Regions from separate parts of the Mycobacterium sp. 050272 genome, predicted to be linked through region 4. Evidence: predicted binding sites of a transcription regulator. Region 4 holds the regulator's gene; each other region holds the start of a gene.
The links. Region 4 encodes LexA, which represses DNA repair genes until DNA is damaged. Its sites were predicted from a motif close to CGAACANNTGTTCG; they were not measured.
Positions count from the first base shown of each region.

Region 1: the regulator LexA is predicted to act here: its motif matches at 1,199-1,212, upstream of AAHS21_RS06395 (alpha-ketoglutarate-dependent dioxygenase AlkB).
Region 2: the regulator LexA is predicted to act here: its motif matches at 1,285-1,298, upstream of ruvC (crossover junction endodeoxyribonuclease RuvC).
Region 3: the regulator LexA is predicted to act here: its motif matches at 1,691-1,704, upstream of cofD (2-phospho-L-lactate transferase).

Region 1 covers NZ_JBCHKV010000002.1:347,793-351,006, forward strand. The annotation lists gene arcA (arginine deiminase) at 1-1,119, opposite strand, end outside; gene AAHS21_RS06395 (alpha-ketoglutarate-dependent dioxygenase AlkB) at 1,227-1,844, shown strand; gene AAHS21_RS06400 (DUF5642 family protein) at 1,841-2,494, opposite strand; gene AAHS21_RS06405 (DUF5642 family protein) at 2,523-3,191, opposite strand.
Region 2 covers NZ_JBCHKV010000008.1:218,941-222,154, reverse strand. The annotation lists gene AAHS21_RS17755 (DUF4247 domain-containing protein) at 1-41, opposite strand, end outside; gene AAHS21_RS17750 (DUF2617 family protein) at 38-550, opposite strand; gene AAHS21_RS17745 (DUF4178 domain-containing protein) at 560-1,171, opposite strand; gene ruvC (crossover junction endodeoxyribonuclease RuvC) at 1,332-1,913, shown strand; gene ruvA (Holliday junction branch migration protein RuvA) at 1,910-2,515, shown strand; gene ruvB (Holliday junction branch migration DNA helicase RuvB) at 2,512-3,214, shown strand, end outside.
Region 3 covers NZ_JBCHKV010000013.1:123,771-126,984, forward strand. The annotation lists gene AAHS21_RS22445 (coenzyme F420-0:L-glutamate ligase) at 1-499, opposite strand, end outside; gene cofD (2-phospho-L-lactate transferase) at 496-1,485, opposite strand; gene AAHS21_RS22455 (WhiB family transcriptional regulator) at 1,777-2,148, shown strand; gene AAHS21_RS22460 (metallopeptidase family protein) at 2,166-2,588, opposite strand; gene AAHS21_RS22465 (DUF3499 domain-containing protein) at 2,762-3,214, shown strand, end outside.
Region 4 covers NZ_JBCHKV010000017.1:74,867-78,080, forward strand. The annotation lists gene nrdR (transcriptional regulator NrdR) at 1-27, opposite strand, end outside; gene AAHS21_RS25640 (LysM peptidoglycan-binding domain-containing protein) at 184-693, opposite strand; gene lexA (transcriptional repressor LexA) at 986-1,687, shown strand; gene AAHS21_RS25650 (hypothetical protein) at 1,705-3,214, opposite strand, start outside.

The DNA of each region.
Region 1 (3,214 bases), on a different contig from region 4:
GCCCGCGTCTTGCAGCCGGGTGTTGGTCTGCACGTTGCGTTCGTAGGCGACGACGACGCCGGGCGCCAGCGCCAGCGTGTTGTTGCCGTCGTCCCACTGCTCGCGTTCGGCGACGACGGGGTCCAGGCCGGTGTCGATCACGCGCAGCTTGTCGATGCCCATCGCCCTGGCCGCGGCTTCCAGAAATGGCGTCTCGTCGCCGATGTTCACGCCATCCGGCGACGGCTGGATCGTGAATGCCGACAGCTTGTCGATGACGTTGGCGTACATCACCACCGTGTCGGTGTCGACCATCGTGCACACCGTGTCCAGGTGCATCTGTGCGCGCTGCTGCGCGATCGGCACGGCCAGCACGGTGTGGGCCAGTTCGTCATCGAAGAGACTGCGCGCCAATGCTTCCGCCCCGGCCGGGGTGGTCCGCTCCCCCACCCCTACCGCGACCACGCCAGGAGATAGCAACAGCACGTCGCCGCCCTCGACGGGCGCGGACCTCGACTCGTACGCCTTGCGCACCCCGGTAAACCGCGGGTGATGAGCGTAGATCAGGTCGGTCAACGACGTCTCGCGGATCCGGGCCCGCAGCGCCAGCGACGGGATCACCACTCGCGCGCCGATCCAGATCGACGAGTCCCGGGTGAACACCAGGTTCGGCAAGGGATCGATCACGAAATCCGCGCCCTGATGCATGCGCAGCACCAACGACACGTCGGTTCGGGTATCCGGCGGCAGCTCGTTGAACGTCATACCCGCCATCAGGATGTGCGCCAACCTGGCGGGGTCCAGCCCACGCAGGTAGGCCGAAAGCTCTTGCGCCAGCGGCGCTCCCAGTCGGCGCGCATCCACGGCGGCGGCAACGCCTTGCATGCGGGCGGCGCCGCTGTGGTTGAGTGCCTCGGTCAGCAGGTCGGACAGCAGCAACACTTCCACCCCACGCGAGCGCAGCAGCTCGGCGAACTGGTCGTGTTCGTCCTGCGCGCGGTCGACCCAGGGCAACCCGTCGAACAGCAGCTGGTCGTTGTTGCGTGGATTGAGTCGCCGCAGCTCCGCGCCGGGACGATGCAGGATCGCCACCCGCAGCGCGCCTACCTCGGAATTCGTGCCGAGCTCAATAACACCCACAGCTAAACCGTAGCCGCGCCGAACGGCACCGTCGCGCCACACCCGGGGCGCGCTGGTGGCCCGGCGAGTCTCGATCGATCGAACGGATGTGCGATACGCTGTGCGGTGTGGGGACCCAGATATCAGGGGTACAGGGCTCGCTGTTCGAGCACACCCAACGACGACATCTCGGCGACGGTGCCTTCATCGAGATCCGCGCCGGCTGGCTCAGCGACGATCCGTCCGGTTCTCAAGACCTGCTCGACGCGCTGCTGAACACCGTCGCGTGGCGGGCCGAACGCCGCCAGATGTACGACCGGGTGGTCGACGTGCCGCGGCTGGTGAGCTTTCACGACCTGACCGTCGAGGATCCGCCTCACCCGCTGCTCGGGCGGTTGCGCCGCCGGCTCAACGACATCTACGCGGGTGAGCTCGGCGAGCCCTTCACCACGATCGGACTGTGCTACTACCGCGACGGCGCCGACAGCGTCGCCTGGCACGGCGACACGATCGGCCGCAGCAGCAGCGAGGACACCATGGTCGCGATCATCAGTCTCGGCGCCACGCGGACGTTCGCGATGCGTCCGCGCGGGGGCGGGCCGTCGCTACGGCTGCCCCAGGCGCACGGCGATCTGCTGGTGATGGGCGGATCCTGCCAGCGCACCTGGGAGCACGCCGTTCCGAAGACCGCGCTGCGCAAGGGCCCGCGCGTCAGCATCCAATTCCGGCCGCGCGACGTGCGCTAGGACGTGCGGATCGCGGCGACCGCCTTGACGAGCAGGTCACGGGCGCGCTGCGTGTCGACCTTGGCGACGGGCTGGTCGGGCACGACGAGCGGGTTGGCGATCACGATCACCTGGTAGTCGCCGAATTGCGCGGAGTAGTCGTAGAGCTCGCCGGTGCGGGGACCGCCGGCGACCAGCGCCTGCAGGACGCGGTGCACGCCGAACGTGTGCGTCCCGTCGATGTTGGGCGCGTCGATGACCTCGAGGCCGCCGCGCACCCCGGTGCCGGAGAACGCGACCTTGGTGCAGTCCTTGCCCGGGTCGTTGAGGGGCAGCGGTTTGGAGGTTTCCACCGCGATGACGACGTACCGGTTACCGCCACCCTCGGCGGACACCGCGGCCATGTTGCCCTGCACGTCCGGCGGCATGTCGGGTCCGGCCGCCAGCTTCGCGCAGTTGGCGGGGTCGAATTTCAGCCCCTCGGGCAGCTTGCGGGCCGACAGCAGCTTGGGATCGATCGCCCGTTCCGAGATGTCGCTGACCTTGAACTCGGGCCCGAAGCTCGACTTCACGCCCACGACCTTGGCGATGTCGGCGTTGGTCGAGGTCGCATTCGATGAGCAACCGGCAAGCACGAACCCGGCTGCGATCACGCCTACCAGCTTGGACACCGTGGCTAATCTACCCAAAGCCGGAGGTTCAGCTGCGCAACGTGGACACCGTTTTGACGAGCAGATCGGCGGCGGCTTGCGCCGGCAACGCCGGCAGCGCCGAGCCCGGATCGGTGGTCACCGTGGTGAAGGCGTAGTAGCCGCCCAGGTAGGCGATGAACGTGTATGCCCGCGAATCGATTTCGGTTCCCGACTCGACAGTGGATCTGATGTCGACGGTCATGCCGACGGTTTGCGCATCGTCGATGCGCGGCGAGTCGGTGAGCCGGACGCTGGCCGTAGTGTGCTCGGCGGTCATGGTCCACTCGCCGCAGGTGTCGACGACGCCGCGGTCCAGGTCAATGTCTGGCAAAGCCACCACCGCCACGTTGATGATGCCACCCGGACCCGAGGCGGACAGGCCCTGCGCGGATTGGTCGCGTCCCTTGCCGGGCTCGGCGAGTGCGGCGCATGACGCGGGCTGCGACGTCGCGTCGGGGCCAAGACCCCAGATCGCCCGCGGCGAGGCCGCGCCCGGAATGCCGGACGTTGCCTCGTAATTGGGCGGCAGGTCGCGAACGACCCGCTTGATGTTGGCTGGGTTGACGGTGGTGGAGTGCGCCGACGGCGAGGGCGTTGCCGAAGGCCGGTGTGCCGGTGCGTGGCCGCATGCGGACACCAATGCCGTGAGCACCGCACCAAACCAGAACGGCCGCATGCGAAGTTGATATCACGAGACGA
Region 2 (3,214 bases), on a different contig from region 4:
GCCAGCCCGCCGGCAAGCCAGAACAGTTGTTTGCGGCTCACGGATGCCACCGGCTCGCCGTGTGGACCACCACGCCGCCGGACCCGAGGGGTCGCTGCGGGTACAGATGCCACGTCTGCCAGCGCCAGCCGATGCCGTCGGGTTCGGCGGACAACACGGTCAGTGCGGCGTCATCGCCGGGGAAAGTGCCACCGAGCCAAGCGGTTTCGGCTCGACATCGGTCGCGCAGCTGGTGGGCCAATCGCCGAAAGATCGCTTCGTCGTGCGTGGTGGTGCGCGATTCCAGCGCATAACCACAGGCTTCGGCACGCTCGGGCAGGGTGGCGGTGTCGCTCTCGGCGGTGCAGGACACCTGCTCGGAGAAGGTGGTCGCGGCGTGCTCGATCGTGACCAGATGTGAGGCACCGAGCACCGCGAGCCGCAACGCGCCGCCGTCGGGATGCCGCAGCGAATGGCTGGCCAGCAGCGGGGGTTCGGGCGCGTTGAGGGCAAGGCGCAGCCTGCTCCCGGACACGTCGGCCGGAGCTACGGCGAGCTGATAGAGCGGCACCGCGCGGTCCTACGGGGAACCCGGCGTGGGCGCCGGGTAGACGGTGAGCTCGCCCGGCGACACCGGCTTGCCCGTCGAGACCTCCCAGGGCGTACCGGGTGCCCAGCGCTCGAAGGACAGCAGCGCGGTTTCGTCGGCGTTGGCGCAGTCGACGAACTCCATCTCGCCGCCGGCGGGCAGGCCGGTCGTGCCCTCGGTCGTGTAGGAGGCGCGACCGCGTTCCGTCTCGTGAAATGCGATCCCGTCGACCAGGTACTGATCGCCGGGCTGCAGCGTGACGTCCTTGCGGGTGACCCACATGACGAGCGTGAGGCGTCCGTCGTCCTCCTCGACCGCGAACCAGGTGGGCAGGTCGCCGCCTTCCAGCAGGTGCTCCCACCACACGAACGGTCCCTCGCGGAAGGTCACCGACCCGCGGACCACGTAGTCGACACCGCCGTAGCTGACGATGGCGCCGGGACCCAGTTGCCGGGGCCCGAATTGTGGCATCGCGTCGAAGGACAGCGGATCGCGGCGCCCGCGCGGCTGAGGCGCTGCCCGGGGGCGTTTCGCAGCGATGACGAGTACGACGATGGACGCGATGAACAACACCGCGGCCAGCACCACCAGCACTGTTCCCACGTAAACCCTCCCGTCGCCGCGGCGGTGGAGCGAACGTTGGCTTAAGTTAACAGCTTTTGGCGGGTCCTGAGGCGTGTCCTGCTCGGTGCCGTCCGACTTGACCGCTAGGCTATCGAACAGCTGTTCGGGCCACCGTATTTGCAGGAAGTGGAGTTGGAGCATGCGGGTGATGGGCGTCGACCCCGGACTGACTCGATGCGGGCTGTCCGTGGTGGAAAGCGGGCGCGGGCGCCATGTCGTCGCGCTGGACGTCGACGTGGTCCGTACCTCCTCGGATGCCGCGCTGCCCCAACGACTGCTGGCCATCAGCGACGCCGTCGAGTACTGGTTGGACACCCACCGTCCCGACGTGATCGCGATCGAGCGGGTGTTCGCTCAGCACAACGTGTCGACGGTGATGGGCACCGCGCAGGCCGGCGGTGTGATCGCGCTGGCGGCGGCCAAACGCGATATCGGCGTGCACTTCCACACGCCCAGCGAGGTGAAGGCCGCGGTCACCGGCAACGGCACCGCCGACAAAGCTCAGGTCACCGCGATGGTCACCAGAATCCTTGAGCTGCAAGCCAAACCGACGCCGGCCGATGCGGCCGACGCGCTGGCGCTGGCCATCTGCCATTGCTGGCGGGCGCCGATGCTGGCCCGGATGGCGGCGGCCGAGGCGATGGCCGCCGAGGCGCGCCAGGCCTACCGTGCCAAGTTGGCCGCCCAGGCCAAGGCCGCCAGGGCGGGGGCGGGCCGATGATCGCCTCGGTGCGCGGCGAGGTGCTCGAGGTGGCACTCGATCATGTGGTGATCGAAGCCGGCGGTGTCGGGTATCGGGTGAACGCGACGCCCTCGACGCTGGCCACGCTGCGGCACGGCAGCGAAGCCCGCCTGATCACCGCGATGATCGTTCGCGAGGATTCGCAGACGCTGTACGGGTTCGTCGACAACGAGACCCGCGACCTGTTCCTGACGCTGCTGTCGGTGTCCGGCGTCGGGCCGCGGCTGGCGATGGCGACGCTGGCCGTGCACGACGCCGTGGCGCTGCGCCAGGCACTTTCCGACGGCGACGTCACCGCGCTGACCCGGGTGCCCGGCATCGGCAAGCGCGGCGCCGAGCGCATGGTTCTGGAGTTGCGCGACAAGATCCATGCCGCCGGTACGCCCACCGCGGCACCAACGGTAAACGGCCACGCGGTGCGGGGCCCGGTGGTCGAGGCGCTGACCGGGTTGGGTTTCGCGGTCAAGCAGGCCGAGGATGCCACCGACAGCGTGCTGGCGGCCAGTCACGAAAAAGGCGAGCAGGCAACGACTTCCGACGTGTTGCGGGCAGCGCTGTCGGTGCTGGGTAAGACCAAATGAGCGACGAGGATGCCGAGGACTACGCGGATCGCGACCTGTCCCCGGCGCTGACCGTCGGCGAGGGCGACATCGACGTCAGCCTGCGGCCCCGCTCGCTGCGTGAGTTCATCGGCCAGTCCCGGGTCCGCGAGCAGCTGCAGCTGGTCCTCGAGGGGGCCAAAAACCGGGGCGGCACACCGGATCACATTCTGCTGTCCGGCCCGCCCGGGTTGGGAAAGACGTCGCTGGCGATGATCATCGCCGCCGAGCTCGGGTCCTCGCTGCGGGTGACGTCGGGCCCCGCCCTGGAGCGCGCCGGCGACCTGGCCGCGATGTTGTCGAATCTGGTCGAGCACGACGTGTTGTTCATCGACGAGATCCATCGCATCGCGCGGCCGGCCGAGGAGATGCTCTACCTCGCTATGGAGGACTTTCGCGTCGACGTCGTGGTGGGCAAAGGCCCTGGGGCAACATCGATTCCGCTGGAGGTGGCGCCGTTCACGCTGGTCGGCGCGACCACCCGGTCCGGCGCGCTGACCGGTCCGCTGCGGGACCGCTTCGGTTTCACCGCGCACATGGATTTCTACGAGCCGGCCGATCTGGAGCGGGTGTTGGCCCGTTCGGCCGGAATCCTCGGCATCGAGCTGGGTGCCGAAGCGGGTGCGGAGATCGCCCGCCGCTCGCGCGGCACGCCACGGATCGCCAACCGACTGCTGCGCC
Region 3 (3,214 bases), on a different contig from region 4:
TCGCGGCGTCGATCTGACCGTTGCGCCAGGCGCGGCCCATCGTGTCGGTGATCACCACCGCGACGTCGACGCCGAGCCGCTCGCGCAGCGCGGCGCGCAGGGCCGCGGCACTGCCGTCGGGGTCGAGGGGCAACAGCGCGAGTTCGCTTCGGCCGACGTTGGATCCGTCGACGCCGGCGGCGGCCTGTACCAGCCCGAGTGAGTTCTCGGTGATCAGCGTTCGGCCCTTGCGGGCCAGCACCCGCACCGCCTCGTCGTCGACCAGTTTGCGCCGGAGCTCGTCACGCTCCTCGGGGTCCTCGGGCGCGCTCACCAGCCGGCCTTCGCACTTGGACACCACTTTGCTGGTGACCACGACGACGTCGCCGTCGCGCAGCCACGGGGCGGCGGCGGCGACCGCCGCACCGAGATCGTCGCCGGGGCGGAATTCGGGAAGCCCGGCCACCGGCAGGATCTCGATGGCCGCGGCGGTGCCGTGCTCTTTCGCTGCGGCCGTCACGCCGCCACGCCCGCAATATCCAGACCGGCCCGCACCATTTCAGCCGACGCCTTCGGATCACTCATTAATAGCGGCACCGCCCGCACCGCGACGCCGTCGATGTCCGCGTGATCACCCTCGTGCACCAGCCAGCAATCCAATATCCCGGTGGCGCCGCGCGCGCCGTAATATCTGCCGACCGCTTCGGCGGTGGACTCGACCCCGATCACCTCGAGGCAGGCATCAGCCATGCCGCGCAACGGTTTTCCACCGATGATCGGGGAGTAGCCGACGATCGGTGCGGGAGCCGCCCGCAATGCGCCGCGAATACCCGGCACGGCCAGGATCGCGCCGACGCTCACCACGGGATTGGACGGCGCCAGCATGATGATGTCGGCGTCGCCGATCGCGTCGAGGGCATCGGTTGTGGCACTGGCTGTTTCAGCCCCGACAAACGCGAAGCTGTGGGTGGTCACGTGGGCCCGGTAGCGCACCCACCACTCCTGGAAGTGGATCGCGCGCCGACTGTCGTCGGCCGGATCGGTGATCACCACATGGGTTTCACAACGATCGTCGCTGGCGGGCACCAACCGTGCGCCGGGTTGCCAGCGGTCGCACAACGCCGTGGTGATCTGCGAGAGCGGGTAGCCGGCGTTGAGCATCTGGGTGCGCACCAGATGCGTGCCCAAATCGCGGTCGCCGAGTTGAAACCAGTCCGGCTGCATGCCGTAACGGGCCAATTCCTCTTTGGCGTGCCAGGTTTCGTTGCGATGACCCCAGCCGCGCTCCGGGTCCACGCCTCCACCTAAGGTATACATGCAGGTGTCCAAATCCGGACAAACCCGAACCCCGTGGATCCAGGCATCGTCGCCAATGTTGACGACGGCGGTCAGCTCGTGGTCGGAAGTTTCTCCCCCGGTTGCGAACTGACCCAGCCCGAGTAATTGTTGAACACCCAGCAGGAACCGGGCGCCGCCGACCCCACCGACCAGAACGGTGACCTTCACACCGGACGACAGTACCGGCCGGGGACTTCGGCGAGCGTTTGTGATGGACACGCCGAAGGGCCGAAATAACAGAAACGCCGGAAACTGATCACGAGATGGTATGGAAATACGCCGAAACGCTTGACCCGGCAGATTAACCCGTGTCTAATCACATCAGTGTCATTTCCCGGTTGGCCGGCCGGTTCCGGTGTCGCAGACCGAGATTCGATCACTTGTTCGAATTGTCTGTTACATCAGAACAGCGGGACACAACCACTCTCTCAAAGACCAAGCTGAGGAGGCGTACGACGCATGTCTTACGAGCACCTATGGGGCGTCATGCCAAGCACTGAGCGCGCCACGATCAGCTCCGCGCCGGCGCCGATTACCCGACCCCACTTGACCGTGGTCCCTGATGCGCCAATCGCATTCGAGCCCGAGCCGTTGCCGGAGCCCGAACTGACTCCGGACCAATGGCAGGACCGCGCGCTGTGCGCGCAGACCGACCCGGAGGCCTTCTTCCCGGAGAAGGGCGGATCGACTCGCGAAGCCAAGAAGATCTGCCTGGGTTGCGAGGTACGTCATGAATGCCTGGAGTACGCGCTGGCACACGACGAGCGCTTCGGCATCTGGGGCGGCCTCTCCGAACGTGAGCGACGCCGCCTCAAACGCGGCATCATCTGACCGAGAACCCGCGTGGGTTATTCGTCGTCGATCGTCGGGTCGATGACAGTCGGTTCGACGTCGAGGTAGATGGCCACCTGCGCCACCAGAATCTCGTGCAGTAATTCGCCAAGTTCGACGGTGTCTTTAGCGCGTCGTTCGATGGGCTTGCGGAACAGGACAATTCGCGCTCGCGTCGAGTTTCCTCGAACGTCGACCCCGGCGGGGATCAAGCGGGCTAGTGCGATCGGTCCGTCGGCGACGACCTCGGGCGGCCACTGCACGCTGTCCGGATCCTTGGCGGCGATGCGCGGAATTTCGTCGACCGCCACGTCGAGTTCCGACACCCGTGATTGCCAGCGCCGCTCGATCGGTTCGTACGCCTCGAGCACCGCCATGTCGAATCGTTCGGCCCGGCTGCGCCACCCCGGCACCGTCGGCGGCAGCAAAGGGCCGCGCATATCGCGCCCGCGCCGAGTTGCCCGGTGCCCCGGCGTGCGGCCCGACGGCCGTCCGTTGCGCGGGAAACTGCGCGAATCACCCACGCGCCGATGGTAACGGTTGGACATCGTGGCCCGAACGGATGCGCGTGTCCGGCGCTTCGGCGGCGTTTGCGCACGATAGCCTTGCCGACGTGAACGTTCCCCGTCGCTGCTGCCGGCCAGGGTGCCCGCACTACGCCGTGGCGACCTTGACGTTCGTCTACTCGGACTCGACGGCCGTGGTGGGCCCGTTGGCGACTGCGCGCGAACCGCATTCGTGGGACCTGTGCGTCGGCCACGCCGGCCGCATCACGGCCCCCCGGGGGTGGGATCTCGTGCGCCACGCCGGGCCGCTGAATTCGGAGCCCACGAATCCCGATGAAGACGACCTGGTCGCGCTTGCCGACGCCGTGCGCGAACGCGGTGCGGGCCAGGCGTCCTTGCCGCACGCGGGCGGCACCGGCATGCCGTTGAACGGATTTCCCCCGCAGGCGGGAGGTACTCCCGCGTCTGCGCATCTGCACCACACCGGAGCCCAGGCCACCGCGCCCAGCAGCCATCTGCTCGCGACGCCGGAAAAACGGTCCGGTCGCCGCCGCGGGCAT
Region 4 (3,214 bases):
GGGATGGCGACAGAACGGGCAATGCATGACCGCTCCTTCGCTGTGCCGGCATCTCGGAAGAACACTCCGAGCGTACCCGTGCGCTCCCCCGGCGGGCCAATGCAGCCGCCACGCACGCGCCGTCACCGATGGGAGGACCGAGGAGCCTTGGCGGAGAGCGGTTTTCGCGATACGCGGCTACGGTCAGCCGACCGGCGCGATCAGGGTCTGGCCGGCGGCCAGCGCGGGAGAGCTCAAGTTGTTGAGTTCGCGGATGCGGTCGGCGACCTGGCGGGCCGGCGCCTCCGGCGCGACCCGGTGCGCCACATCCTGAAGGGATTCGCCCGGCTCGACCTGCACGACCGAGAGCCGGTCCGGAACGGGAGCCGTCGCGGAGTCGCCGTTGGCGATCTGACCGAGATTCGCGACCAGGCCCAGCCACAGCGTGATGACGCCGGCCATCAGGGCCAGACCCACCGTTGTCCCCAGCGTGACCGGCCGGCGGCGATGCGATGCTTGCGACACCGAAACACCGGTACCGCGGTAGCGCATCGGCGCCCCGGCCGGCCGGGCCTGCACCGACCGGCGCGACCGCAGCACGCGCTCCTGCTCGTACCGCGGCCGTGCGACGTCATAGCGAGGCCGAGCAACCAGCCCATCGCTGGGGCGCCGCATGTTGCTGGTCCGCGGTGAGACTGTGTGCATGAGCGTCATGGTGCGTTCCTCCGGTCGTCGAATCCTCGCTCGTGTGTTCGACACTATCGCTCGTGTGTTCGAAATCCGAACATTTGAGCGAAGCGTGTCGCACGAGCAAAACGCTAGACCCCGCCACCGACAACTTCTGCCGGTCGCCGTCCCTTCCATGCAGCACAGGTACCCGGTCTACGCAAAAGTTACACACGTGTGATTCAGCCGTTCTAGGGTCTTTAGCCACCATATGCTTGCCATGACACGCCAGTCGAACACATGTTTGATTCTTGAGTTCAGGGAGGCTACATTCAGTGCCATGAGCGACAGCAACGACACCTCGGCGACCGGCCCGGACGGCCGCCTGCGTTCCGTGGATTCATCGCTTACCCAGCGGCAACGCACCATCTTGAATGTCATCCGGGAGTCGGTGACCACCCGTGGTTACCCGCCGAGCATCAGGGAGATCGGCGACGCCGTCGGGCTGACATCGACCTCCTCGGTGGCTCACCAACTGCGCACCCTTGAGCGCAAGGGATATCTGCGCCGCGACCCGAACCGCCCCCGGGCCGTCGATGTCCGCGGCGCCGACGACGCGGTGGCGGCCGCGCCGCTCACCGAGGTCGCCGGGTCCGACGCGTTACCGGAACCGACGTTCGTCCCCGTGCTCGGGCGCATCGCGGCCGGTGGTCCGATCCTGGCCGAGGAGGCCGTCGAGGACGTCTTCCCGCTCCCCCGCGAGCTGGTCGGCGAGGGCACGTTGTTCTTGCTCAAGGTGGTCGGCGACTCGATGGTCGAAGCCGCGATCTGCGACGGCGACTGGGTGGTGGTGCGGCAACAGAATGTCGCCGACAACGGCGACATCGTTGCCGCCATGCTCGACGGTGAGGCCACCGTCAAGACGTTCAAGCGCGCGGGCGGTCAGGTGTGGCTGATGCCGCACAACCCGGCGTTCGATCCCATCCCCGGCAATGACGCGACCGTGCTCGGCAAGGTCGTGACGGTGATCCGCAAGGTATAGCGCCGCGCGCTAGGGCTTCAGTCGGCCTTCACGAAGCCGTTGACCAGCGCGGCTTCCTCGCTGGACAGCCAGATCTCGGCGAGCGTGTCGTGGTAGAGGTCGCTGTCCGGCGTGTAATAAAGGCCGAAGCGAACACTTACCTTGATCGGGTAGCCGTCGGGCATCTGATACGGGTCGTCCAACGGCAGGTGGATCGTCGGGCGCCCGGCGGGGCCTAATGCCCCGATCGAGGCCACCGGTACAAAGTCCGACTCGTCTTCGGCATCCGCGGCTGCGTGCCGTCCCGCCGCTCTGGGTGCGACGCCGGCCGCGGCACCCAGCGCGGCTGCGAGGCTGGCTGCGGCGCCACCCGCGGCGGCCCCACCGGCAGCACCAGACGCGCCGCCGGCGGCACCGGCCAGATCCGGAGGCGTGTGCGGCACGGCGACATCGGGGTACGCGGTCTCCGGCTCCTCGGCGGGATGGGCGGCCTCTTCCTCCTCGGCGCCCGGGTAACCCGCCTCCGGGTAGGCGGCGCCCGGGTAGCCCCCCGCCGGGTAGGCGGCGTCCTCGTCGAGGAGGTCGGGATAGCCGGCGTCCGGATAGCCGCCTTCGGGCGAATAAGCGCCTTCCGGGCCCGCGGCATCGGCGTATTCGTCCTCCGCGACGACGTCGGGATACGCGCTCTGCGGTACGTCGGGACTCTCCGGGTAGCCGACTTCGGGCAGTTCGTCGCCGTATCCGGCGTCGGACAGATCGTCGGCGGACACGACTGGGATGGAGTCGGTGTCGACCGAGTCGGGATCCCGCTCGTCGACCGCCAGCTCATCCCATTCTTCCTCGGTGACGGGATGCGACGGCTCGTCATACCCGCCGTCTTCGTCGATTTCGGCGGTTTCGGGTGAGTGCGGCCACCTGGCCAGCGGCGCGTGTTCGGCGTCCCGGAGATCCGGTTCGTGCGTGTCGGTGAACGACATGTGCTCGGCGTAGTCGGGACCCCAGCCCGGCTCACGCGTGTCCCCGTAGCCGCCGACATCGACATCGCGCTCCAGGTCGTAGGGTGCGCTGTTGCGACCGGCACGGTGCCGGCGCCAGCGCAACGCCACGAACACCACCAGCAGCACCAGAATCAGCAGCGGAACCAGGGCGAACAGGTACCACCAGCTCCAGCTGAACCACTTCTTGGCGTGCGCGGGCATCGCCGAACCGCTCGGCTGGTTCTGCCCCGACACCTGCAGACCCGACAGCAGCGGAGCCAGGTTGGCCGGGTCCGTGGAGAAGGTGTTCTTCGCGCGGTTCCACGAGATCTTGCCGCCGGTGAACTTCTGCGAGATCACGTCGCCGTCGACGGTCTGATCGCCGACCGGCGCGCCCAGCTTTCCGGTGGCACCACGCAGCTTGTCCCAGGCTGCCTTCATGGCGCCCCGCACGACGAAGGCACCATGGTCGGAAGTCCAGAAGATGACCGGCTTGTCGGCCCCGGAGAAGGAGGCGATTCGGCTGTTGGGGCTGATGCCGCCGTCGGACTCGTTAGCGGTGGGGAAACCC